2 regions of the Variovorax sp. GW821-FHT09B05 genome follow, and region 1 is predicted to be linked to the other one. Evidence: riboswitches for the same ligand, from Rfam matches in the RefSeq annotation. Region 1 holds a riboswitch; the other holds the start of a gene.

Evidence for each region. Region 1 has a riboswitch for glycine ahead of AC07RM_RS38595 (D-amino acid dehydrogenase). Riboswitches for the same ligand answer to the same signal wherever they lie in the genome.
Region 2: another riboswitch for glycine. It lies ahead of gcvT (glycine cleavage system aminomethyltransferase GcvT); the one in region 1 lies ahead of AC07RM_RS38595 (D-amino acid dehydrogenase).

What each region holds. Positions count from the first base shown of each region.
Region 1 is NZ_JBWKPN010000025.1:74,193-86,006, forward strand. It holds gene rfbB (dTDP-glucose 4,6-dehydratase) at 1-1,017, opposite strand, end outside; glycine riboswitch at 1,278-1,395, shown strand; gene AC07RM_RS38595 (D-amino acid dehydrogenase) at 1,484-2,791, shown strand; gene AC07RM_RS38600 (FIST signal transduction protein) at 2,814-4,094, opposite strand; gene AC07RM_RS38605 (PhaM family polyhydroxyalkanoate granule multifunctional regulatory protein) at 4,135-4,917, opposite strand; gene AC07RM_RS38610 (aminotransferase-like domain-containing protein) at 4,989-6,431, opposite strand; gene AC07RM_RS38615 (LysE family translocator) at 6,532-7,131, shown strand; gene AC07RM_RS38620 (DMT family transporter) at 7,139-8,083, shown strand; gene AC07RM_RS38625 (aminotransferase-like domain-containing protein) at 8,160-9,362, shown strand; gene AC07RM_RS38630 (LysE family translocator) at 9,388-10,026, shown strand; gene AC07RM_RS38635 (PhzF family phenazine biosynthesis protein) at 10,038-10,871, shown strand; gene AC07RM_RS38640 (glutathione S-transferase family protein) at 10,912-11,553, shown strand; gene AC07RM_RS38645 (PhzF family phenazine biosynthesis protein) at 11,557-11,814, shown strand, end outside.
Region 2 is NZ_JBWKPN010000007.1:298,464-310,277, reverse strand. It holds gene AC07RM_RS20365 (alpha/beta fold hydrolase) at 1-828, shown strand, start outside; gene AC07RM_RS20360 (Crp/Fnr family transcriptional regulator) at 771-1,502, opposite strand; gene gcvP (aminomethyl-transferring glycine dehydrogenase) at 1,508-4,420, opposite strand; gene gcvH (glycine cleavage system protein GcvH) at 4,496-4,867, opposite strand; gene gcvT (glycine cleavage system aminomethyltransferase GcvT) at 4,951-6,150, opposite strand; glycine riboswitch at 6,166-6,272, opposite strand; glycine riboswitch at 6,293-6,376, opposite strand; gene AC07RM_RS20340 (alpha/beta hydrolase) at 6,399-7,358, opposite strand; gene AC07RM_RS20335 (amidohydrolase family protein) at 7,355-8,698, opposite strand; gene AC07RM_RS20330 (FAD-dependent oxidoreductase) at 8,703-10,226, opposite strand; gene AC07RM_RS20325 (porin) at 10,251-11,324, opposite strand; gene AC07RM_RS20320 (MFS transporter) at 11,357-11,814, opposite strand, start outside.

The DNA.
Region 1 (11,814 bases):
GCTTTGCACGTTGCGCACCCAGTCGCCATTGGCGAGGTACCACTCGACCGTCTTGCGGATACCGGTGTCGAAGGTCTCGGCCGGCTTCCAGCCGAGCTCGCGCTCTAGCTTGCGCGCGTCGATGGCATAGCGGCGGTCATGGCCGGGACGGTCGGTGACGTAGCTGATCTGCTCGGCATAGCCCTTGCCGTCGGCGCGCGGGCGCAGTTCGTCGAGCAGCGCGCACACGGTCTTCACGATCTCGATGTTCGGCTTCTCGTTCCAGCCGCCCACGTTGTAGGTCTCGCCGAGCCGGCCGGCCTCGAGCACGCGGCGGATCGCGCTGCAATGGTCCTTGACGTAGAGCCAGTCGCGCACCTGCATGCCGTCGCCATACACGGGCAGCGGCTTGCCGGCCAGCGCGTTGACGATCATCAGCGGGATCAGCTTCTCGGGGAAATGGAAGGGGCCGTAGTTGTTCGAGCAGTTGGTGGTGAGCACCGGCAGGCCGTAGGTGTGGTGCCAGGCACGCACGAGATGGTCGCTGGCGGCCTTGCTGGCCGAGTACGGGCTGTTGGGCTCGTACTTGTTCTCCTCGGTGAAGGCCGGGTCGGTCTTCGAGAGCGAGCCGTAGACCTCGTCGGTCGACACGTGCAGGAAGCGGAAGGCCGCCTTCTGGTCGGCCGGCAGCGCGTTCCAGTAACCACGCACCGACTCGAGCAGCCGGAAGGTGCCGAGCACGTTGGTCTGCACGAAATCCTCGGGGCCGTGGATCGAGCGGTCCACGTGCGACTCGGCCGCGAAATTGATTACCGCGCGCGGCTTGTGCTCGACCAGCAGGCGGTCGAGCAGCGCGCTGTCGCCGATGTCGCCCTGAACGAAGATATGGCGCGGATCGCCCTTGAGCGAAGCCAGGGTCTCGAGATTGCCGGCGTAGGTGAGCTTGTCGAGGTTCACGACCGGTTCGTCGCCTTGCGCGATCCAGTCGAGGACGAAATTGGCGCCGATGAAGCCGGCGCCGCCGGTAACCAGGATCATGGAGTCCCCTGTGCTGTGTGATTGCTGAGTCGCGTGGTCGAAAGCCCGAAGCCGCGCGGGCGCGGCCGGGCGTGGATTATCCCACCCGTGCGCAAGGCCGAATCCCGGGGTTGGCCGGTGCCCGCGGCCCGCCTACAATCGCCACCCATTGCAGGAGAGCGGGCCGCATGCATCGCGCAGGCAGCCCCACCGAAGGCGCAAACTCCCATAAACGCTCAGGTCGGCTCCACGCTTCGCGCGGGGCCTGTACTGCAACCACTGAAACGCCGTCTGGAGAGCCAGCACATCGCCCATCGCGGCCGTGCTGCGCCGAAGGAGCAAGTCCGCTGCGAGGTGCAGCGGATGAAACTCTCAGGTACCGAGGACAGGGGGAGCGGCAATTGGACGGTCGTCCGGTTGCGCGCTATCTATTCAGTAGCACGACCTTCACGCCGTTCAAGCGCTTCAACCTCGAAAGGTACTTGAAATGCGCGTGATCGTATTGGGCGCCGGCCTGCTCGGCGTGACCTCGGCCTACTACCTCCAGCAACTCGGCCACGACGTGACCGTGATCGACCGGCAGGCCACGCCGGCCGCCGAAACCAGCTTCGCCAACGGCGGCCAGATCTCGGTGAGCCATGCCGAGCCCTGGGCCAATCCCAGCGCGCCGCTCAAGGTGCTGCAGTGGCTGGGCAAGGAAGACGCCCCGCTGCTGTTCCGCATCCGCGCCGACATGCGCCAGTGGCTCTGGGGCCTGCAGTTCCTGCGCGAATGCACGCCCGCGCGCACGCGCCACAACATCGAGCAGATCGTGCGCCTGGGCACCTACAGCCGCGACACCCTGCAGCAGCTGCGCCGCGACACCGGCATCCGCTACGACGAGCGCACGCAGGGCATCCTGCACTTCTACACGACGCAAAAGGAGTTCGACGGCGCCCTCGCGCCCGCCGAGCAGATGCGCGCGCTGGGCTGCGAGCGCCAGGTGATCTCGGCCGACGAGGCCGTGAAGCTCGAGCCCGCGCTGGCCCACATCCGGTCGCAGCTGGCCGGCGCCACCTACACGGCCGAGGACGAATCGGGCGACGCCAACCGCTTCGCGCGCGAACTCGCGCGGCTCGCGGCCGAGGCCGGCGTGAAGTTCCTGATGAGCCACACCATCACCGCCCTGCGCGAGGTGGGCGGCGCGATCGACCACGTCGAGGTCACCGATGCCGAGGGCCGCTTCCAGCGCATCCGCGGCGATGCCTTCGTGATGGCGATGGGTTCGCTGAGCCCGCTGCTGGCGGCACCGCTGGGCATCCGGCTGCCGATCTATCCGGCCAAGGGCTATTCGGTCACGCTGCCGGTCAAGGACGCGAGCAAGGCCTACCAGGTCTCGCTGACCGACGACGAATACAAGCTGGTGTTCTCGCGCTACACCTCGGAATCGGGCGACCGCATGCGCATCGCCGGCACGGCCGAGCTCAACGGCTACGACCGCGACCTCAACCGCGTGCGCTGCGAAGCCATCGTGCGCCGCGTCGAGCAGCTGTTCCCCGGCGCCGGCGACACCGCGCAAGCCCAGTTCTGGACCGGCCTGCGCCCGGCCACGCCGAGCAACGTGCCGCTGATCGGCCGCACGAAACTCGCGAACCTCTATCTCAATACCGGCCACGGCACGCTCGGCTGGACCCATGCCTGCGGCTCGGGCAAGTCGATCGCGCGCATCGTGAGCGGGCTGGTGCCGGAGGTGGATTTCGCGTTCGCGGGGATGCCCAGGGGCGTTGCGGGCGTCGCCCAGCCCGCGCTGGGCTGAGCCTCCGAAGCAAGGCGGACGCTCAGTCGTCCGCCGTGAACACCGTCAGCACCCCCGTGTAGCCATACACGTGGTGCCGCGCGATCTCGCCCGCGGCGAAGAAGCCGACCAGCGGCACGTCGCCCAGCGCATGGCGCACGATCTGCAGCTCGGCGCCGGGTGCGCCGAAGTGCGGGCCGCCGCGGCCCGAGCAGCTCACGTAGACGGCGCCGGCGATGCGGCGCGCGGGATGCGGCGCCGCCTCGGCCTCGCCGGCGGCGACGGCGCGCGCGGTGGCCAGGGTCTGTTCCTCGGGTTCGAGTTCCTCGCGGATCTCGGCGCAGATGCGCATCAGGTCGGCGCGCGCGGCCTGGGCGTTGCGGCGGCAGAAGCTCAGGCGCATGCCGGCCTCGGCCACGTCGGCGATCGCGATGCCGCGGCGCGTGGGGTCGAGGCCGATGATGTGGCGCACCAGCACGTCGGCGCCGAGGTCGCCGGTGCGGCGGATGCCGTCGCTGCCGGCATCGACAAGGCCCACCAGGGTGGCGCGCACGGCCTCGATGGCTTCCTGCGGCCGCTCGAGCGAGACCTGCAGGTCGGCCAGCAGCACGTCGAGCGCGGGCTCGCCATCGAGCTGCAGCACCAGGTTGCCGTCGGCCTCGGTGATCTCGCGCTCGCGCGCGCTGCCCGAGCGCAGCGGCTGGCAGCCCTGCGTGACGCGCGACACCAGCCGCACGCCCTCGCCGAACACCACGCCCGACAGGCCGCCCGAGAACACGCCGCCGGCCGCACCCTGGCCGCGGATGTTGCCGTTGCCGCCGACCGCGAACTGCAGCGCGCCGCCGCGGCCCGACGAGAGGCCGCCGAACAGGTAGCCGGTGTCGGTGCGCCCGGCCATCTCGCCGATGAGCTCGGTCAGGTCGGGGGTGGCGGGATCGGCATGCACCAGCGCCGTATGGGCCTCGAAACCGCTCATCTCGGAGCTGGCGAGCGGCGCCACGCCCGAGAACACGCGGTACTGGTCGCTCGGCAGCGCGCAGAGCATCAGGCTCAGGCCGGGTTCGTCGAAGTACTCGGCATTGTTGGCCGACACGCCGATGCCCACGGTGCCGGCCCAGTCGGTCACCTCGGGCAGCTCGGCGCTCAGGTGGTCGAGGATCTCCTGCGCGTCGACCGCATAGTGGTCGGTGATGTAGAGCAGCCCGAGGGTGGGTGCCGAGGCGTAGTCGGGCAGCGCCATCTGCGCGCGCAGCTGGGCCAGCACGAGGCCGGCCGCCATGCGCCATTGCGGATGGGTGGCGTGACCGGAGGGAAACAACTTCATCGTGCCAACCTGCTTCGTTCGATGTTCAGGACAAGGCGGCTCAGCGTCGGCCGCCCGTTCGCTTGCGGGCCGCGGGCGCCGCGGCCGGCTTCTTCGCCGCCGGTCGCTTGGCGGCCGTCGAGGCCTTGCGGGGGGTGGACTTGCGCGAGGCGCTCGGGGTTCCCATGGCCTTGCCGACGGCGTCGGCCAGCGGCTGGGTCACGGCCGGCATCTTGAGCTGGGCCGCGTCCTGCAGCGCGGTGCTCGCGATCTGCTGGAACTGCTCGGTCAGCGAACCCCACCACTTGAGCGGGTCGACCGCGCCGCCGGCGGCATCGCCCGCGGCGGACTTCGAGGTGGCCTTGGCGGCCGGTTTGGCCTTGCGGCGCGGCGGCGGTGCCTCTTCCTCTTCTTCCTCCTCCTCGTCGAGTTCCTCTTCGTCCTCGAACTCGACCTCGGGTTCGGGCGCCGCGGCCGGCGCGGCTGCCGGCGCCGGGCTGACCGCAGCGGCCGCCGCATTCGCCTGCCGCGTGAACACGCCCGCGAGGTCCTCCATGCGCACGTTCATGCCGCGCAAGGTGGACAGCGTCATCTTCTGCACCTCGAGCGCCTGGATCGTGGCCTTGAGCGCGTGGCCGTTCTGCTCGAGCCAGTACTGCACCGTCTTGAGTTCCTGGATGCGCTTGTCGACCTCCTCCACGCTCATGGTGGGCGCCACCCAGCTCGCCAGGCTCGGGATGCCGGGCACGGAACCGGCGCCGCTCGCGCCGGCCGCGAGGTTCTTGAGGAAGTCGAAGCCGGGTACGAACTGGCTGAAATCGAAGGGTTGGCTGGCTTTGTTCATGCGGCAGGTCTCCGGTCTGGCGGGTGTTGTGCTGCCAGCTTACTCCAAGGCAGGGCCCGCCCCGCCCCGGATCAGAGCTCGTCGCGCGTCTTGGCGAAGACCTTCCAGAAGCTCGCGTCCTGCGAGCTCGCGAAGTTGATGCGCATCAGCGTGGTGGGCGGCCGGCGCGCATGGAACAGCGAGCCCGGCGCCAGCAGGTAGCCCTGGTCGAGCATGCGCTGGGTCAGCATGTCGGTGTCGACGCCGGTGTCGACCCAGCCGAACAGCCCCGCGGGCTCGGACGCGAAGGTGCAGCCGTGCGCCAGCACCAGCTTGGCGGCGCGCGCGCGGGCGCCCTCGAGGCGGATGCGCACGCGCTCGGCGTGGCGGCGCAGCTGGCCCTGGTCGATGCACCACGAGAGCGCCCGCTCGAACAGCGCGGGCGAGGTCAGGGTGGCCAGCAGCTTGGTCTCGAGCAGCCGCTCCTTGAGCGCGGGCGAGGCGGCCAGGAAGCCGATGCGCCAGTTGGGCGCGAGGATCTTCGCGAAGCCGCTGACGTAGATGGTGCGCTGCAGCCCGTCGAGCGCGCTGAGCCGGGTCGCGTGCTCGGGCGCGAGGTGGCTGTAGGTGTCGTCCTCGACGATGTGGAAGTCGTGCTCGTTGGCCAGCTTGAGCACGCGGTGCGCGCTGTTCGGCGACAGGCTGTAGCCGGTCGGGTTGTGCAGCACGCTCACGCTGACGAACAGCTTCGGGCTGTGCAGCGCGCAGTACTGCGCCATCACGTCGAGGTCGGGCCCGTCGGCGCGGCGCGGCACCGGCAGGATGCGCATGCCCAGCGCCTCGAGGCGCGCGAACTCGAGCGCCCAGCCGGGCTCCTCGACCATCACCGGATCGCCGGCGCGCAGCATGGTGCGGCTCACGATGTCCAGCGCATGGGTGGCGCCGATGGTGGTCACGATCTGGTCGGGCGCGGCCGGCACGTTGATGCCCACCAGCTTCTGCGACAGGCTGCGCCGCAGCGCCGCGTCGCCCGCGGGCTCGCCGTACTGCAGCGACAGCTCCTGCAGCATCGCGGTGCTGGTCATGCGCCGCACCGCCGTCGGCATGAACGAGGAATCGAGCCAGTCGGGCGGAAACACGCCCATGCCGGGCTGCGGCTTGTCGCTCGGCCGGTGGAACATGCTGCGGATCAGCGAGCTGGCGTCGGCCGGCGTGCGCGAGGCCATCATCTGCGTGACCATCGACAGCGCGCTGATCTGCAGCGGGTCCCCGGCCGGCTGGGCCGGGTCGCGCGCCGGATCGCGGCCCGAATCGCGCACGAAGAAGCCGCGCTGGCGCCGCGCCTCCACCAGCCCGAGCGCCAGCAGCTGGTCGTAGGCGGCCACCACGGTGTAGGGGCTCACGCCCTGCTGGCGCGCGCATTCGCGCACCGAGGGCAGCCGTGCGCCCGGCAGCAGCAGGCGGTTGCGGATGCGTTCGGCCAGGCGATCGGCCAACTGGGCGGTCAGCGACTGGGACGAGGTTCGTGTCAGCATCGACGTTCGATCTGTGTTGTACGCAAGGCCGATACAGATTGACTGTGTGTACGGCCATCTGTACTGGAACTGTAATGGTCCAAAGTTTAGAGTGTGTGTCATGAACTGGCAAGAATTCACCGCGCTGCTGGTGCTGGCCACGGCGATGAGCTTCTCGCCCGGACCCAACACCACGCTGTCGACCACCCTCGCGGCCAACGGCGGCCTGCCGCGCGCGATGCGCTTCGTGATCGCGGTGCCCGTGGGCTGGACCCTGCTGCTCGCGCTGTGCGCGGCCGGCCTGGGCGCGCTGGTGATGGCGGCGCCCGCGCTGCGCTGGGCGATCAAGGCGCTGGGCATCGCCTACCTGCTGTACCTCGCGTTCAAGCTCGCCACCAGCACCACGCTGGGCCGCGCCGACGACGCGAACCTGTCGGTCGGCTTCGTGCAGGGCGTGATGCTGCAGTTCCTCAACATCAAGGCCTGGCTGCTGGCGCTCACGCTGGTGGCCGGCTGGATCGCGGGCCAGGCCGAGCCGCTGCACCGCTTCGCGATCGTCGCGCCGGTGATGCTGGTCTACGCCTTCGCGAGCAACTTCACCTATGCGCTGGCCGGCGCGCTGCTGCGCGACTGGCTGTCGAAGGGCCAGCGCCTCGCCTGGTTCAACCGTGCGATGGCCGCCGTGCTGGTGCTCACCGCCTGGTGGATGCTGCGCGTCTAGGGCCGCCATGAAGATCAAGGACGAAACCCTCGGCATGTGGCTCGGCGTGATCGGCGTGGCGCTGTTCGCGGTCACGCTGCCGATGACGCGGCTGGCCACCGGCACGCAGGCACAGCCGCAGCTCTCGCCGTGGTTCGTCACGCTCGGCCGCGCCGCGCTCGCGGGCCTGCTGTCGGCCGTGTTCCTGCTGGTCACGCGCTCGCCGCGGCCGGCGCCCCACCAGTGGAAGCCGCTGGGCATCGCGGTGCTCGGCAACTGCGTCGGCTTTCCGCTGCTGCTGGCCTATGCGCTGCGCGTGGTCACGGCCAGCCATGCGGCGGTGGTGACGGCGCTGCTGCCGCTGGTCACGGCCGCGGTCGCGGCCTGGGTGCTGCACCAGCGCGCGCGGCTCGGCTTCTGGCTCTGCGCCATCGCGGGCAGCCTGTTGGTGGTGGTGTTCTCGCTGGTGCGCGCGAGCCAGAACGGCCACGGCTTCGGCTTCGAATGGGCCGACCTGCTGTTGGTCGGCGCCGTGATCGCCGCCTCCTTCGGCTACATCTACGGCGCGCAGGTCACGCCCGCGCTCGGCGCCGAGCGCGTGATCTGCTGGGTCTGCGTGATGGCGCTGCCGGTCACCCTGCCGGCCACGCTCGCGCTGTGGCCCACGCAGCCGATCGCCACCGCCTCCTGGCTGGGCTTCGTCTACGTCGGCATGTTCTCGATGTGGATCGGCTTCTTCGCCTGGTACCGCGGCCTGGCCCTCGGCGGCGCGTTGCGCGTGAGCCAGACGCAGCTGCTGCAGCCCTTCCTCTCGATCCTGGTGTCGATCCCGCTGCTCGGCGAGCCGCTCGACGTGGTCACGCTGGGCTTCGCGGCCGCGGTGGTGGCCACGGTGGTGGTCGGCAAGCGGCTGTCGCAGCCGGCGGCGCCCGCCGCCCCGGTCCTGCGCGCGCCGATCGGCGCCGTGGACTGATCGCGCCCGCCGTCTTACCCTCGCATCCGCACCCCGTTCGTTCGCATCGCCCCTCACCGTCAGAAAGAAGACTCCCATGAACTGGAAACTCGCCGCCCGCGCCGCCAAGATGAACCCGTCGGTGCTGCGTGAAATCCTCAAGGTCACCGAGCGCCCCGGCATCATCAGCCTGGCCGGCGGCCTGCCCTCGCCCAAGACCTTCCCGATCCAGGCCTTCGCCGACGCCTGCGCCGAGGTGCTGCACAACGACGGCCAGGCCGCGCTGCAGTACGCCGCCAGCGAGGGCTTCGCGCCGCTGCGCCAGGCCGTGGCCGACATGCTGCCGTGGAACGTCGATCCCTCGCAGGTGCTGATCACCACCGGCTCGCAGCAGGGCCTCGACCTGGTCGCCAAGGTGCTGATCGATCCGGGCAGCAAGGTGCTGGTCGAGACGCCGACCTACCTCGGCGCGCTGCAGGCCTTCGGCCCGATGGAGCCCAACCCCGTGGGCGTGGCCAGCGACGACGACGGCGTGATCGTCGAGGACCTGGTCGCCAAGGCCAAGGACGCGCGCTTCATCTACCTGCTGCCCAACTTCCAGAACCCCACCGGCCGCACCATGACCGAGGAGCGCCGCGCCGCCGTGTCGGCGGCCGCCGCCGCGGCCGGCCTGCCGATCGTCGAGGACAACCCCTACGGCGAGCTCTGGTTCGACGAAGCCCCGCCGCCGCCGCTGGCCGCGCGCAACCCCGAGGGCGTGATCTACCTGGGCTCGTTCTCGAAAGTGCTGGCGCCCGGCCTGCGCCTGGGCTTCCTGGTGGCGCCCAAGTCCATCTACCCGAAGCTGCTGCAGGCCAAGCAGGCGGTCGACCTGCACACGCCGATCTTCACGCAGCGCATGGTGTCGGCCGTGATGAAGGACAACTTCCTCGAGCGCCACGTGCCCACCATCCGCGCGCTCTACAAGCGCCAGCGCGATGCGATGAGCGCCGCGCTCACGCGCGAGATGGCCGGCCTGGACGTGAAGTTCAACGCGCCCAAGGGCGGCATGTTCCTGTGGGCGCGGCTGCCCGAGGGCATCGACACCGTGACCCTGCTGCCCAAGGCGGTCGAGCGCAACGTGGCCTTCGTGCCGGGCGCGCCCTTCTATGCCGGCGAAGGCGATGCGCGCACGCTGCGGCTGTCGTTCGTGACCGCGAGCGTCGAGGAGATCGACACCGCGATCGCCGCGCTGGCGCAGACCGTGCGCGAGGAACTCGCACTGGCCGGCGACAAGCAGCTCGCGGCCGCGCAGATCTGAGCGCGCGCATTCACCGGAGCCTCCCTTGATCGGCCTCGCAACGCTCTCGCTGTTCATGCTCGCGGTGCTGGCGCTGTTCCTGTCGCCGGGCCCGAACATGGCCTTCGTGCTCTCGCACGGCGTGGCCCATGGCCCGCGCGGCGGCTTCGCGGCGGCGCTCGGGATCTCGGCCGCCGACCTGGTGCACACGCTGTTCGCCGCCACCGGCGTGACCGCGCTGGTGGCGGCCTGGCCGCCGTCCTTCGACCTGCTGCGCTATGCCGGCGCGCTGTACCTGCTGTGGCTCGCCATGCAGGCGCTGCGCAGCGGCGGCGGCCTGCGCCCGGGCGTGCAGGCGCGGCCGGCCGGCTTCGGCCGCATCGTGCGCATGGCCCTGCTGAACAACCTGGTCAATCCGAAGGCGCTGCTGTTCTTCATGGTGTTCCTGCCGCAGTTCGTCGATCCCGCGCGCGGCAGCGTGCCGCTGCAACTCGTGCAGCTCGGCATCGTGCTGTCGCTGGCCGCGCTGGGCTTCAACACCCTGCTGGGCGCCTGCAGCGGACAGGTCGGCCGCTGGCTGCAGCGCCGCCCCGGCGCCGAGAAATTCCAGCGCGGCCTGCTCGCCACCGTGATGCTGGCGCTCGCGGTGCGCCTGCTGTTCCTCGACCGGCCCGTGCCGCGCTGAAGAGATCCCTCATGAATGTCCTGAAGATCGCGGCCTTCTCGGATGGCGAGCAAGGCGGCAATCCCGCCGGCGTCGTCATCGCCGAGGCCCTGCCGCCCGAGGCGCAGATGCAGCGCATCGCCGCCGACGTGGGCTTCTCCGAGACCGCCTTCGCCGCGCGCACCGGCGACGGCTGGCGCGTGCGCTACTTCGCGCCGCAGTCCGAAGTGCCGTTCTGCGGCCACGCGACGATCGCGCTCGGCGCGGCGCTCGCGCTGCAGCAGGGCGACGGCGTGTTTCCGCTCACGCTGAACCAGGCGCGGATCACGGTCGAGGGCCGCCGCAACGGCGCCACCGTCGAGGCCGCGCTGCAGTCGCCGCCCACGCGCAGCGCCGCCGCCGTGCCGGCCCTGCTGTCGGCCGCGCTGGCGCTGTTCGGCCTCGACGCGGCCGCGCTCGATGCGCGCATTCCACCGGCCGTCGCCCATGCGGGCGCCGATCACCTGGTGCTGGCGCTCGAGAGCCGCGCGGCGCTGGCGGCGATGCACTACGAGCTCGAGGCCGGCCGCGCGCTGATGGCCCGCTTCGATCTCACGACCATCGTGTTGCTGCATGCCGAGAGCGCGCAGCGCTTCCACACGCGCAATCCCTTCGCTTCGGGCGGTGTCTACGAAGACCCCGCGACCGGCGCCGCCACCGCCGCGCTGGCGGGCTACCTGCGCGATATCGGCTGGCCGCACGGCGGCGCGATCGACGTGGTGCAGGGCGAGGACATGGGCATGCTGTCGCGCCTGCATGCCGACATCCCGGCCGCGCCCGGCAGCTCGATCCGCGTCTTGGGCACCGCGCGCATCATGCGGGACTGACCCGAACACGAACACCCAAGCTTCAAGGAAAGACGACGACATGCTCAACATCTGGGGCCGCATCAGCTCGATCAACGTACGCAAGGTGGTGTGGTGCGCGCAGGAACTCGGGCTGGACTTCCAGCGCACCGAGGCCGGCGGCCGCTTCGGCGTGGTGCAAACCGACGAGTACCTGGCGCTGAACCCCAACGCCATGGTGCCCACCATCGACGACGGCGAGGGCGCGGAGCGCGTGGTGCTCTGGGAATCGAACGTGATCGTGCGCTACCTCTGCGCCAAGTACTCGCACGGTGCCTTCTACCCGGCCGACCTGCCCGCGCGCTTCGACGCCGAGCGCTGGATGGACTGGCAGCAGACCACGCTCAACCGCGCGAGCCGCGATGCCTTCGTGCAATGGGTGCGCACGCCGCCGGCCGAGCGCCAGCCGGCGCTGATCGAGGCCTCGGTGCGCGAGAGCGAGGCACTGTTCGGCCTGCTCGACGCCCACCTCGCGCGCCATCCCTACATCGCCGGCGAGCGCTTCACCATGGCCGACATCCCGATCGGCTGCGAGGCGCACCGCTGGTTCAACCTGCCGGCCGCCGAATACCGCCGGCCCGGCTGGCCCCATGTCGAGCGCTGGTTCAACGACCTGCTCATCCGTCCGGGCGCGCGCGGCGTGCTCGATCTCCCTCTCGAGTAAGAAATGAAAACCCGCCCGTTCAAGCAAGTCGACGTCTTCACCGCCCATCCCTACTTCGGCAACCCGCTGGCCGTGGTGATCGATGGCAGCGAGCTCGACGATGCGGCCATGCTGCGCTTCGCGCAGTGGACCAACCTGTCCGAAACCACCTTCCTGCTGCCGCCCACCGATCCCGCGGCCGACTACCGGGTGCGTATCTTCACGCCCAGCGGCGAGCTGCCGTTCGCGGGCCATCCCACCATCGGCAGCTGCCATGCCTGG
Region 2 (11,814 bases), on a different contig from region 1:
GGCACCGATGCGCAGCGGCTGCGCGATGCCTATCAGGCGCACGGGCCCTCGGGCCTGAGCTGGGCCGGGCAGCCGTCGCGCCGCGTCGATGCGCTGGTGGTGCAGGCCAGCGAGGACGTGCTGTTCGACATGGACGAGGGCCTGCGCAACTGGCGCCAGCTGAAGGCCGGCGGCGGCGACGTGCGGCTCATGGTGCTGCGCTCGGGCCATGTGAATCCGCGCGCGGGGCAGCGCGACAAGCCCGCGCGCTGCGGCGGCGTCGATGCCATGGACGCGATGCTCGGCTGGCTCGATGCCAAGCTGCGCGACATCGAGCCGGCCGCGCCTTCGGTGCCACGGCTGTGCATCGCGCTCGACGACGGTACGGCCTTCGAGGGCACGGCGCCGATCGCGGCGCGGTTCGGCGCGGCCCTCGCGCTCACCGAGGTGCGCGCGGGTTCGCCGGCGCCGGTCTTCGTTCCCTTGCCCGCCGATGCGCCGCGCGGCGCGGTGCTGGCCGGCGTGCCCGAGGCCGAGCTCGACGTGCGGGCGGCCGGCGGACCCGGTGTGGCGCTGGTGGGGCTCGCGCTGCGCCGCAACGGCGAGCTGATGCTGCTGTCGGACCAGGTGGTGCCCGCGCCGCCGGGGCGGCAGCGCATCGCGCTCGGCGGCGTGGCCGCGCGCCTGCGGCCCGGCGACGAACTCGGCGTGGCGCTGTTCGCCACCCATGCGCAGTACGTCTGGGCGCCCGCGTCGGGCGCGCCGGTGGCCGGCATCGCCGGCGACAACGCCTATGCGGTCTCGGGCCGCGTGTGGCTGCCGCTCGCGGCCGATGGCGCGGCGCGGTAGGCACGCAGCGCATCGAGGTCGCGCAAGGTCACGACCTGGTAGCCGAGGGTGAGCAGGCCCTCGGCCTCGAGCCGCCGCAGCGCCGCGTTGAGCCGCGGGCGCGACATGTTGCAGTAGAGCGCCAGCTCGGCCTGCGACACCTGCAGCTCGAGCGAGCGCGGCGGAAAGGCCGCCGGGCTGAACAGCGAGGCCAGGCTCTGCGCGACCTTGGCGACCGGGTCGAGCGTGCGGTCCGACAGCGTGACGGCCATCGACTGCATGAGCCGTTCGCTCAGCAGCTGCAGCACGAAGCGGTTGAAGGCGCGGTTGCCGTCGAGCAGGTGGAAGAAGGCCGCCTTCGGCATCTTGATGATCACCGCGTCGGACAGCGCGACCGCATCGCAGAAGCGCGGCTCGTTGCGGATCAGCTCGACCTCGCCGACCCAGCTGAAGGCCTGGCCCATGAAGGTCACGGGCTTGCCCGAGGCCGAGGTGGTGCACAGCTTCATGCTGCCGCGCCCCATGCCGACCCAGTGCTCGGCCGGGTCGCCGCGGTGCCAGATGGCCTGGCCCGCGGCGAGCTCGACGAAGCGCAGCTGCGGCAGCAGCACTTCGGCCTCGTCGTCGCTCAGCGTGTGGGCCCAGACGCAGCCGCGCCAGCGCGACTTGAGCGAGGCGATCTCGCCGGGGTCCATGCGGCTCAGGCCGCTTCGGTTTCCTGGTACTCGCCCACGGGCACGCAGCTGCAGAACAGGTTGCGGTCGCCGTAGACGTTGTCGACGCGGCCGATCGGCGGCCAGTACTTGGCGTCCTTGAGCCCGGCCAGCGGGAAGGCGCCGAGTTCGCGCGCATAGGGATGGTCCCATTCGCTGCCGAGCAGGCTCGCGGCCGTGTGCGGCGCGTGCTTGAGCGGGTTGTCGTCCTTCGGCCAGACGCCTTCCTCGATGCGGCGGATCTCGCCGCGGATGGCGATCATCGCCTCGATGAAGCGGTCGAGCTCGGCCAGCGGCTCGCTCTCGGTCGGCTCCACCATCAGCGTGCCCGGTACCGGGAAGCTCAGCGTGGGCGCATGGAAGCCGTAGTCGATCAGGCGCTTGGCGACGTCCTCGGCGGTGACGCCGCTGGTGTCCTTGAGCGGGCGCAGGTCGAGGATGCACTCGTGCGCGACGTGCCCGTTGGGGCTCGCGTACAGCGTGGGATAGTGGTCCTTGAGCCGCGCGCTGATGTAGTTGGCACTGAGGATCGCGGTCTCGGTCGCGGCCTGCAGGCCCTTCGCGCCCATCATGCGGCAGTACATCCAGCTGATCGGCAGCACGGCCGCATTGCCCAGCGGCGCCGCAGACACGGCACCCACGCCATGGCCCGACACGCCCGCGGTCGCATGGCCCGGCAGGTAGGGCACGAGGTCCTCGACCACGCAGACCGGGCCCACGCCCGGGCCGCCGCCGCCGTGCGGGATGCAGAAGGTCTTGTGCAGGTTCAGGTGGCTCACGTCGCCGCCGAACTCGCCCGGCGCGGCCACGCCCACCAGCGCGTTCATGTTGGCGCCGTCCACATACACGCGCCCGCCGTGCGCATGCACCAGCTCGCACAGCTCCTTCACGCGGGTCTCGAACACGCCGTGCGTGCTCGGGTAGGTGATCATCACCGCGGCCAGGTTCTTGCCGTGCTTCTCGCAGGCGCGCTTGAGGTCGTCGAGGTCGACGTTGCCCTGCGCGTCGCAGGCCGTCACCACCACCTGCAGGCCCACCATCTGCGCGCTCGCGGGATTGGTGCCGTGCGCCGACGAGGGGATCAGGCAGATGTTGCGGTGGCCCTCGCCCTGGGCCTCGTGGAAGGCTCGGATCGCCAGCAGGCCCGCATACTCGCCCTGCGAGCCGGCATTGGGCTGCAGGCTGATGCCCGCGTAGCCGGTGGCTTCGCAGAGCCAGGCGCGCAGCTGGGCGTCGAGCTGGGCATAGCCCTGCAGCTGCTCGGCCGGCGCGAAGGGATGGATGTTCGCGAACTCGGGCCAGGTGATCGGGATCATCTCGCTGGTCGCGTTGAGCTTCATGGTGCAGCTGCCCAGCGGGATCATGCTGCGGTCGAGCGCGAGGTCCTTGTCCGACAGGCTGCGGATGTAGCGCAGCATCGCGGTCTCGCTCTTGTGGGTGTTGAACACCGGGTGCGAAAGGAAGGTGCTCGCGCGGCGCAGTTCCTGCGGGATGCGCGGCGCGGTGTTGGCGGCCAGCTCCTCGAAGCGCGGCATCGGCGTGCCGGCGGGCACGAACAGCGCCCACAGGGTCTCGACGTCGGCGCGCGTGCTGGTCTCGTCGAGCGAGATGCCCAGGTGCTGCTGCAGCCGCTGGCGCAGGTTCACGTTGGCGGCCTGCGCGCGCTCGAGGATCTTCGCGGTGTCGTCGCCGGTGCGGATGGTCAGCGAATCGAAGGCGGTCTCGTTGACCGGCTCGCGGCCCATCTGGGCCAGGCCGCGCGCGAGGATCGCGGTGAGCGCGGCCACGCGCTGCGCGATGCGCGTGAGGCCGTCGGGGCCGTGGTAGACCGCGTACATGCTCGCGACCACCGCGGGCAGCACCTGCGCGGTGCAGATGTTCGAGGTCGCCTTCTCGCGCCGGATGTGCTGCTCGCGCGTCTGCAGCGCGAGGCGGTAGGCGGGGCGGCCATGGGTGTCGACACTCACGCCGACCAGGCGGCCCGGCAGCGAGCGCTTGAAATCGTCGCGGCAGGCCAGGTAGGCCGCGTGCGGGCCGCCGTTGCACAGCGGCATGCCGAAGCGCTGGGTGGTGCCGCAGACGATGTCGGCATCCCATTCGCCGGGCGGCGCGAGCAGGGTCAGCGCCAGCAGGTCGGCCGCGACGCAGAAGGCCGCGCCGTACTGGTGGGCGTGGCCCGCGAGCGGGCGCAGGTCGTGCACATGGCCGGTGGTGGCGGGGTACTGCGCCAGCACGCCGAAGAATTCGCCGCTGGCCATCAGGTGCGGCAGGGTTTCGGAAGCGGTGCTGACCTTGACCTCGATGCCCAGCGGCGCGGCGCGGGTCTTCACCACCTCGATGGTCTGCGGATGGCAGTCGCCCGAGACCAGGAACACGTTGCTCTTGCTTTTCACGCTGCGCTTGGCCAGCGTCATCGCCTCGGCGGCCGCGGTGGCCTCGTCGAGCATCGAGGCATTGGCGATCGCCATGCCCGTGAGGTCGCACACCATGGTCTGGAAGTTGACCAGCGCCTCCATGCGGCCCTGCGAGATCTCGGCCTGGTAGGGCGTGTAGGCCGTGTACCAGGCCGGGTTCTCGAGGATGTTGCGCAGGATCACGCCCGGCGTGTGGGTGCCGTAGTAGCCCTGCCCGATGAAGTTGCGGAACACCTTGTTCTTCGCCGCGATCGCCTTGAGCTCGGCCAGCGCGTCGGCCTCGGTGGCCGGTGCCGGCAGCCGCATCGGCTTGCTGCGCCGGATCGCCGCGGGCACGATGCCGTCGATGAGTTCGGCGCGCGTGGCCGACCCGATCACGGGCAGCATGCGCGCCTCGTCGTCGGCATCGATGCCGATGTGGCGGGCGATGAATTCCTCGGCGTTCTCGAGTTCTTGCAGGGTGGGCAGGGCGGCGGGGGTGGGCATGGCGGGCGGGGGAAGAGAAGGGGGAGCGGACTTCCGGACGCGAGCCTTCGCGTCCGGCCATCCGGTTTCAGGAGCTCAGGATTCCTCGGCGAACTTGCCGTAGGCGGTTTCGTCCATCAGCGCGTCGAGCTGCGCCGGTTCGGACAGCTTGACCTTGAAGAACCAGCCTTCGGCCAGCGGCGCGCTGTTGGCGAGCGAGGGATCGGCGCGCAGGGCCTCGTTGACTTCGGTGATCTCGCCCGAGACGGGCATGAACACGTCGGCCGCGGCCTTCACCGATTCGACGACGCCGGCGACATCGCCCTGGGCGAAGCTCTTGCCGACCTCGGGCAGGTCGACGAAGACCACGTCGCCCAGCGCGTCCTGCGCATGGACGGTGATGCCGACCGTGGCGTTGCCGCCCTCGGCCTGCACCCATTCGTGGTCCTTGGTGTACTTGATGCTCATGTTGAAAAACTCCTCGTGGATAAAAAGTGGCCGATGCCGGGGCGTAGGTTAGCCGCGACGGCGGTCCGCCGGATGTCCGGTCGTCAGCCGCGGTAGTAGCGCGTCGGCACGAAGGGCAGGGTCGAGACCTCCATCGGCACCGGCTTGCCGCGCACGATGGCCTGCACCCGGGTGCCGGGCTCGGCGAAGGCGGTGGCCACGTAGCCCATGGCGACCGGCCGGTCGGCCGTCGGGCCCAGCAGGCCGCTGGTGACCTGGCCGATGTCCTGGCCCTCGAAGGACTGCAGCGGCGTGCCGTCGCGCACCGGGATGCGCTCGAGCGCGACCAGGCCGACGCGGCGGCGCTTGAGCGTGTCGTGGTCGAGATGGCCGGCCGCGCCGGTGGCGGCCACGAGCTGAGCCAGGATCTTCTCGGCGCCGGGGAAGCCGCCCGCGCGCGCGCCGCCCGTGCGGCGCACCTTCTGGATCGCCCAGTTGAGCGAGGCCTCGATCGGCGTGGTGCTGGTGTCGATGTCGCTGCCGTAGAGGCACAGGCCGGCCTCGAGCCGCAGCGAGTTGCGCGCGCCCAGGCCGATGGGCTTGACCTCGGGCTGGGCCAGCAGCAGCCGGGCCAGCGCCTCGGCCTCCTTCGCGGCGACCGAGATCTCGAAGCCGTCCTCGCCGGTGTAGCCGCTGCGCGTGACGAAGGCGGCCATGCCGCCGATCTGCACGGCGCCACCGGTCATGAACACGAAGCGCTCGATGCCGGGCGACAGCCGCGCCAGCGTGGCCGCGGCCTGCGGGCCCTGCAGCGCGAGCAGCGCCTGCTCGGGCAGCGGCTGCACCTGGCAGCGCTGGCCGATCTTCTGCTGGATGTGGGCGATATCGGCCACCTTGCAGGCGCCGTTGACGATCACGAACAGCGAGCCGTTGCCTTCGTTGAAGAACATCAGGTCGTCGAGGATGCCGCCCTGGTCGTCGAGCAGCAGGCCGTAGCGCTGCTTGCCCGCGGGCAGGTCGATCACGTCGACCGGCATCAGGGTCTCGAAGGCGGCCGCGGCATCGGGGCCGGACAGGCGCAACTGGCCCATGTGGGAGATGTCGAACAGGCCCGCGGCCTCGCGCGTGTGCCTGTGCTCGGCCATCAGGCCGGCGGGGTACTGGACCGGCATCGAGTAGCCGGCGAAGGGCACCATGCGGGCGCCGAGTTCCAGGTGCAGCGCGTGCAGCGGGGTCTTGAGCAGTTCGGATTCGGGGGCGGAAGCAGCCACGGGGCACTCCTGGGGGCAGCAATCGAATGCCATGGCTCGCGCCATGGGGCCACCCCTGCTGTCCGCTTTACCTGAGAGATTCGCCCCACGATCGGGGTTTGCTCCTTCGGTGGACCTGGCGCCTGCGGCACCGGCCTCTCTCCAGCAAGGAAACGCCGTCCCGCGAAGGCCGGCGCTGTGTCAGTCCTTTTGCCTGAGCGTTCGGGGGTTCCCTGCGCCTTCGGCGGCCCCGTGCGGGGCTCTCTCCTGACCCGGGCGAGTGTAGTGGATTGCGGGCGGCTTCAGCCGCGGCCGCGCAGCCGGTTCGACAGCGCCTGGCAGATGGCGTCATGGGCCCGGCCGGCGGCGGCCGAGTGGGCGAAGAAGCCGAAGAAGGGGTGGAACATGTCGTCGAAGGCCAGCAGCCGGGTCGGCACGCCGGCCGCCTCGAGCCGGTGCGCGTAGGCCAGGCCTTCCTCGCGCAGCGGGTCGTGGCCGGCGACGGCGATCAGGGTCGGCGGCAGGCCCGCGAGCTCCGCCGCGCGCAGCGGGGAGGGCGGCACCTCGGCGGCGCGGGGGGCCGAGGCCCCCATGCAGAGCCGGGCGATCTCGCGCAGGTCGGCGGGCGCGAGCATCGGGTAGTCGATGCCGCGGGCCTCGATCGCGGCCACGTCGCGCGCCATGTCCAGGCCCGGCACCACCAGCAGCTGGGCCGCGAGCGGCCGTGCCTGGCCGCGCAGCGCCAGCGCGGTGCAGGCGGCCAGGTTGGCGCCCGCGCTCTCGCCGGCCAGGGCGACAAGGGACGGATCGCCGCCGAGCATTTCCGCATGGTCCAGCGCCCAGCGGGTCACGGCCAGGGCATCGTCGTGCGCGGCCGGGAACGGATGCTCGGGCGCCAGCCTGTAGTCCACCGAGACCACCACGGCCTCGACGTCGCGGCAGAGCTTGCGCGCGATGTCGTCCATCAGCTCGACGCTGCCGAGCACGAAGCCGCCGCCGTGCAGGAACACCACCGTCGGCAGCACGGCCTCGGCCGAGACGGGCCGGTAGACCCGCACCGGCACGCGCAGGCCCTGGTGTTCGGCAACGCGGTCCTCGGTGGAAGCGACGACCGGCAGCGTCGTGCGCTCGCGCGCCGCCATCACCGCGCGGCGCATGCGTTCGCGCGCCTCGGCGGGCGTGCCCGAGAACGGCGGCGGTGCCTTGTTCGCGCGCATCGCCGCGACGATCGCGGCGAGCTGGGGATCGAGCGGCGCGGTCATTGCAGCCCCAGCACATAGGCCTGCGAGTCCGCCGCGCGCTGCCGCAGCCGATCGAGGTCCACATCGAGCAGGCGGCCGTCGCGCTTCACCTGCCGCCCCGCGACGAACACGCTGTCGACATTGCCCGGATGCGCCGCCAGCACCACCGCGCCTACTGCGTCGGAGACCGGCGCCAGGTTCAGATCGTCTGCGCGGATCAGCACCACGTCGGCCTGCTTGCCCGGCGTGAGCGAACCCACCTTGTGCGCGAGCCCGTTCGCCTGCGCGCCGGCCAGGGTGGCGAAGCCGAGCACGTCGCGCAGGCCCAGCGTCGCCGGGGCGTTCCTCGTCGTCGAATGGCCGCCGCCCATCCACGAGCGGTAATAGGCCAGGGCGTGGCGCATCTGCGTGAACATGTCGCCCGCGCACTTGGTCTCGGTGTCGCCGCTGAGGCTGGGCCGGATGCCCACGGCCAGCAGCCGGTCGAACGGGATGTCGCCCATGCCCTGCGCATTGAGCTCGCAGTGCACGCCGAGCGAGGCGCTGACGCCGGCGTCGGCCATCATCGAGAACTCGTCGTGGTGCGAGCAGCAGCAGTGCACGAAGGTCAGGTCGTCGCCGAGCACGCCGGCCTCGTGCATCTGCGCGATGCCGCGCGCGGCGGCGTTGCGTGCGTAGGCGCCCATGTGGATGCTCGAGCGGATGCCGAGTTCGCGCGCCAGCCGCAGGTCGCCGAGCCAGGTCTCGCGCTGCGCCATCTCGGGGCCGCGCGCGGCCATCGCGAGCGTGAGCAGCTGGTCGTCGCTCGAGAAGTAGCGCTCGCGCAGCCGCCGAATGTCCTGCGGATGGCCGCGCTCGCTGCCGAACATCCACGAGGCGCCGTCGACCAGCGGCCAGCCGTGCGCGAACACGCCGCGGATGCCGGCGTCGCGCAGCGCCGCGATCGCCGCGTCGGAATGCTCGGGGCTGTTCTGCACGTGCGACCAGTCGAGCATCGTGGTGATGCCGCTGTCGAGCGCCGCGACCGCACCCAGCAGGGTGCCGGTGTAGACGTCCTCGGGCCGGTAGGCCGCGCCCTTGGCGCCCAGCATCTCGGCGAAGTAGACCTGCGAATCGATGTCGGCGTAGCGATGCCGCACGCAGCTCTGCCAGGTGTGGCGATGGGTGTCGACGAAGCCGGGCAGCACGATCATGCGGTCGGCCTCGATCCGCTCGGCATCGGGTGCATCGATGCTGGGCGCGATCGCGACGATGCGCTCGCCCTCGATCAGCACGTCGCTACGGCGCAGCTCGCCGATGTCCGGGTCCATGCTCAGCACCCAGCCGCCCGCGATCAGCAGTTGCCTGTCGTCGTTCTTCATCGCATCACCTCCTCATCCAGCGCGAGAGTTCGGTCTCGACCTCGGCGGCGCGCGCCACGTCCGCGCCGGCCCAGGCCACATAGGCATCGGGCCGCACCAGCATCGCCTGCACGCCACGCATGGCGGGCGGCACGCGCGCCACGCGGGCCGGCACCAGGGTCACGGGCAGGCCCTTCAGGTCCAGCGATTCGAACTGGCGCGAGTTGCCTTCGAGATCGAGCAGCAAGAAGCGCCGCTCGCGCAGCAGCTCGGCGACGCGCACCGAGCGGCCGTCGCGCGTGACGAGGTCGAAGTCGGGCAGCCGCTGGCCGGCCAGCGGGTGGCGGTCGGTTTCTCCCGCGCGACCGGGGTAGGGCTGCTCGAGCCCGCACAGCTCGAGCACCAGCTGGCGCTGCACCTCGGGCAGCGGGATGATGTGCCGCGCGAGCCGGCGCTTGAGCGCCACCGCATCGGGCTCGAAGTTGAACTGCAGCACGCACTGCGCCTTCACGCTCTCGAGCAGCGCATGCATCACTGGCAGGCGCTCGGCGTCGTAGCTGTCCAGCGTGGCCTCGTCGGCCACGCCCGTGACGACGTTCGCGAGCTTCCAGCCCAGGTTGAAGGCATCCTGCAGGCAGAAGTTCATGCCGACGCCGCTGGCCGGGTAGTGGATGCGCGCCGATTCGCCGACCAGGAACACGCGCCCCTGGCGCAGGCGGGGCACGGCGCGCATCTGGTCGTCGAAGCGCGAGGCCCAGCGGAAACCCTCGATGCCGTAGTCGCTGCCGAGCACGTCGCGCAGGCACTGCTTCGCCTCCTCGAGCGTCACCGGCTCGTCCTTGGCGGCATGGCGCCGGTCGCGGTGCACGATGTTGAAGCGCGTGATGCCTTCGCCGAAGGCATAGCCGCGCACCCAGCCCATCTCGTTGTCGGCGCCGGTTCGCCCGCCGGGCCAGGGCGCGCGGAGCTCGGCGTCGATCACGATGCCGCGGAAGGTGCCCGAGTGGCCCTCGAAGGGCAGGCCGCACTGGGTTCGCACGGTGCTGCGGCCGCCGTCTGCGCCCACCAGGTAGCTGGCGCGCAGCGTCGATGTCGCGCCCGACGGGTCGGCCACCTCGATCTCCACGCCCTCCGTGTCCTGCCGCACCGTGCGCAGCTCGGCACTGCGGCGAAGCTCGGCGCCGCTGTCGGCCGCCCAGTCCCAGAGGATCTCCTCGGTCATGTTCTGCGGCAGCCCGAGCGTGAAGCCGAAGCGGGTGTCGAGGTGCTCCCACTCGATCGACTGGAAGCCGGCCCAGATGTGGCTCGAACGGAAGGGGTAGTCGAGGATCTGCCTCGTCCGCTCGATGAAGCGATCGGCGATGCCGCGTGCATCGAACAGCTCGAGCACGGGCGGCAGCAGCGTGCCCGCGCGCGACTGCACGCCCTCGACGCGCCGCTCCAGCACCAGCGTGCGCGCGCCCGAACCCGCCAACTCGGCCGCCACGGTCAGGCCCGAAGGGCCGCCACCGACGACGATCACATCCCACTGCATTGAATCTCCGGTCACTCGATCTCCTTGGAAGAAAACTTTTTAGAAGGCGTGCGTCATGCCGACTTCGAACGCCGACTGGCGGCGGCCGCCCGCGACGGCCTGGCTGCGCAGCACCGCCTTCTGCCCGGGCCCCGCCTTCTGCAGCACGCCGAGCAGGTAGAGGCTCGTGCGCTTGGACAGCGCGTAGTCGATGTGGCCATGGACCTGATCCCAGCGGTAGCTCGCGAGCTTCGTGAGCGAATAGCCGCCGCCGATGCGCAGCTGGTTCGTGAGGTACTTGTAGGCGCCGAGGTCGAGGGTTCGCGCGGTCTCCGTCTGCTGCAGCCCGGCCGCCGACAGGCGCGTATGGCTGTAGTTGCCCATCCAGCGCCAGCCGTCGCTGGTGTAGGCCAGCCCGACCGTGGCCGTGTCCTGCGTCTGCGACAGGGTCGTGCCCGGGGCCTTGGCGAAGTCGACGCCGTAGAGACTGGGCACGCCGAGCCGGGTCGCGGGGGCGTACGGGATGCCCTTGACCGACTCCCAGATCGCGAGCGCCTGCAGCGGCCCGCTGGCATAGCTGAGTTCCGCGCCGACGGCGCGCCCGACGTTGGTGGTCGAGTCCGCTTCCGCGAAGCCGTACATGGCGCCGAACTGGAAGCCGCCGAACACCGGCGACTTGTACTTGACGAGGTTGCTCAGCGAGTTGCCGACCGTGCGGTCCAGGTTGCCGGGATGCGTGGCGAGCAGCGAGGTGTAGCGCTCCGAGGTGAAGGGCGTCGCGTCGGCGAGCAGGTCGTACATCGCGCCCAGCGTGAGCGTGCCCCAGGTGCCCGAAGTCAGGCCCATGTAGCTCTCGAGCGGCGCGAGCGTTCCGCTGTCGACGAAGACCGAGTTGCTCCAGCGGAAGATGGCCCGCAGGTCGCCGCCCAGCGACTCGCTGCCGGTCAGCGCGAGGAAGGGCGCGGCATGCGTCGAGGTCATCTGCAGCTGGCTGCGGCCGCCCGAGTCGCGGGTGTAGAGCACGCCGCTGCCGAGCAGGCCCGACAGCTTGAGTTCCGATTGCGCCTGCGCGCCCTGCGCCAGCGAGAGTCCCGACAGGGCGAGCAGCAGGGCCTGGGTGTTGCGTTGGATCATGAGGGTGTGGCTCCCGGAAGGCTGCTGCGGGATCACGACGACATCCGCCGCTCGAGGGCCACGCCCGAGGTCTCGCGCCGCGCGAGCCGGCCGCCGAGCAGCAGCGCCGCGCCGACCGCGACGCAGCCCGACAGCGCGAACACCGTGGCCATCGCCGAGGGCAGGGCCAGCGCCTGGCCGTCGTAGAGATGGCGGGCCACCAGCGCGATCAGCGTGGGCGAGCCCGACTGGGCGATCAGCCCGTTGAGCACCAGCACGATCGCCATCACCATGCCGATGCCGCCGGCCGGCACGGTGCGCGCCACGAAGGTCGAGGCGACCGCCATGAAGCTCCATGAGCACAGCACCACCAGCGCGTCGAGCAGCCAGAAGGCCGTGAGATCGCCGGTCAGGCACATCGACACGCTGAACAGCGTGGTGGCCGCGGCCACTACCGCGCCGATGCGTGCGACCGCCGCGAGTCCGGTGGCGCGGTCGAGCGCCACGCCGA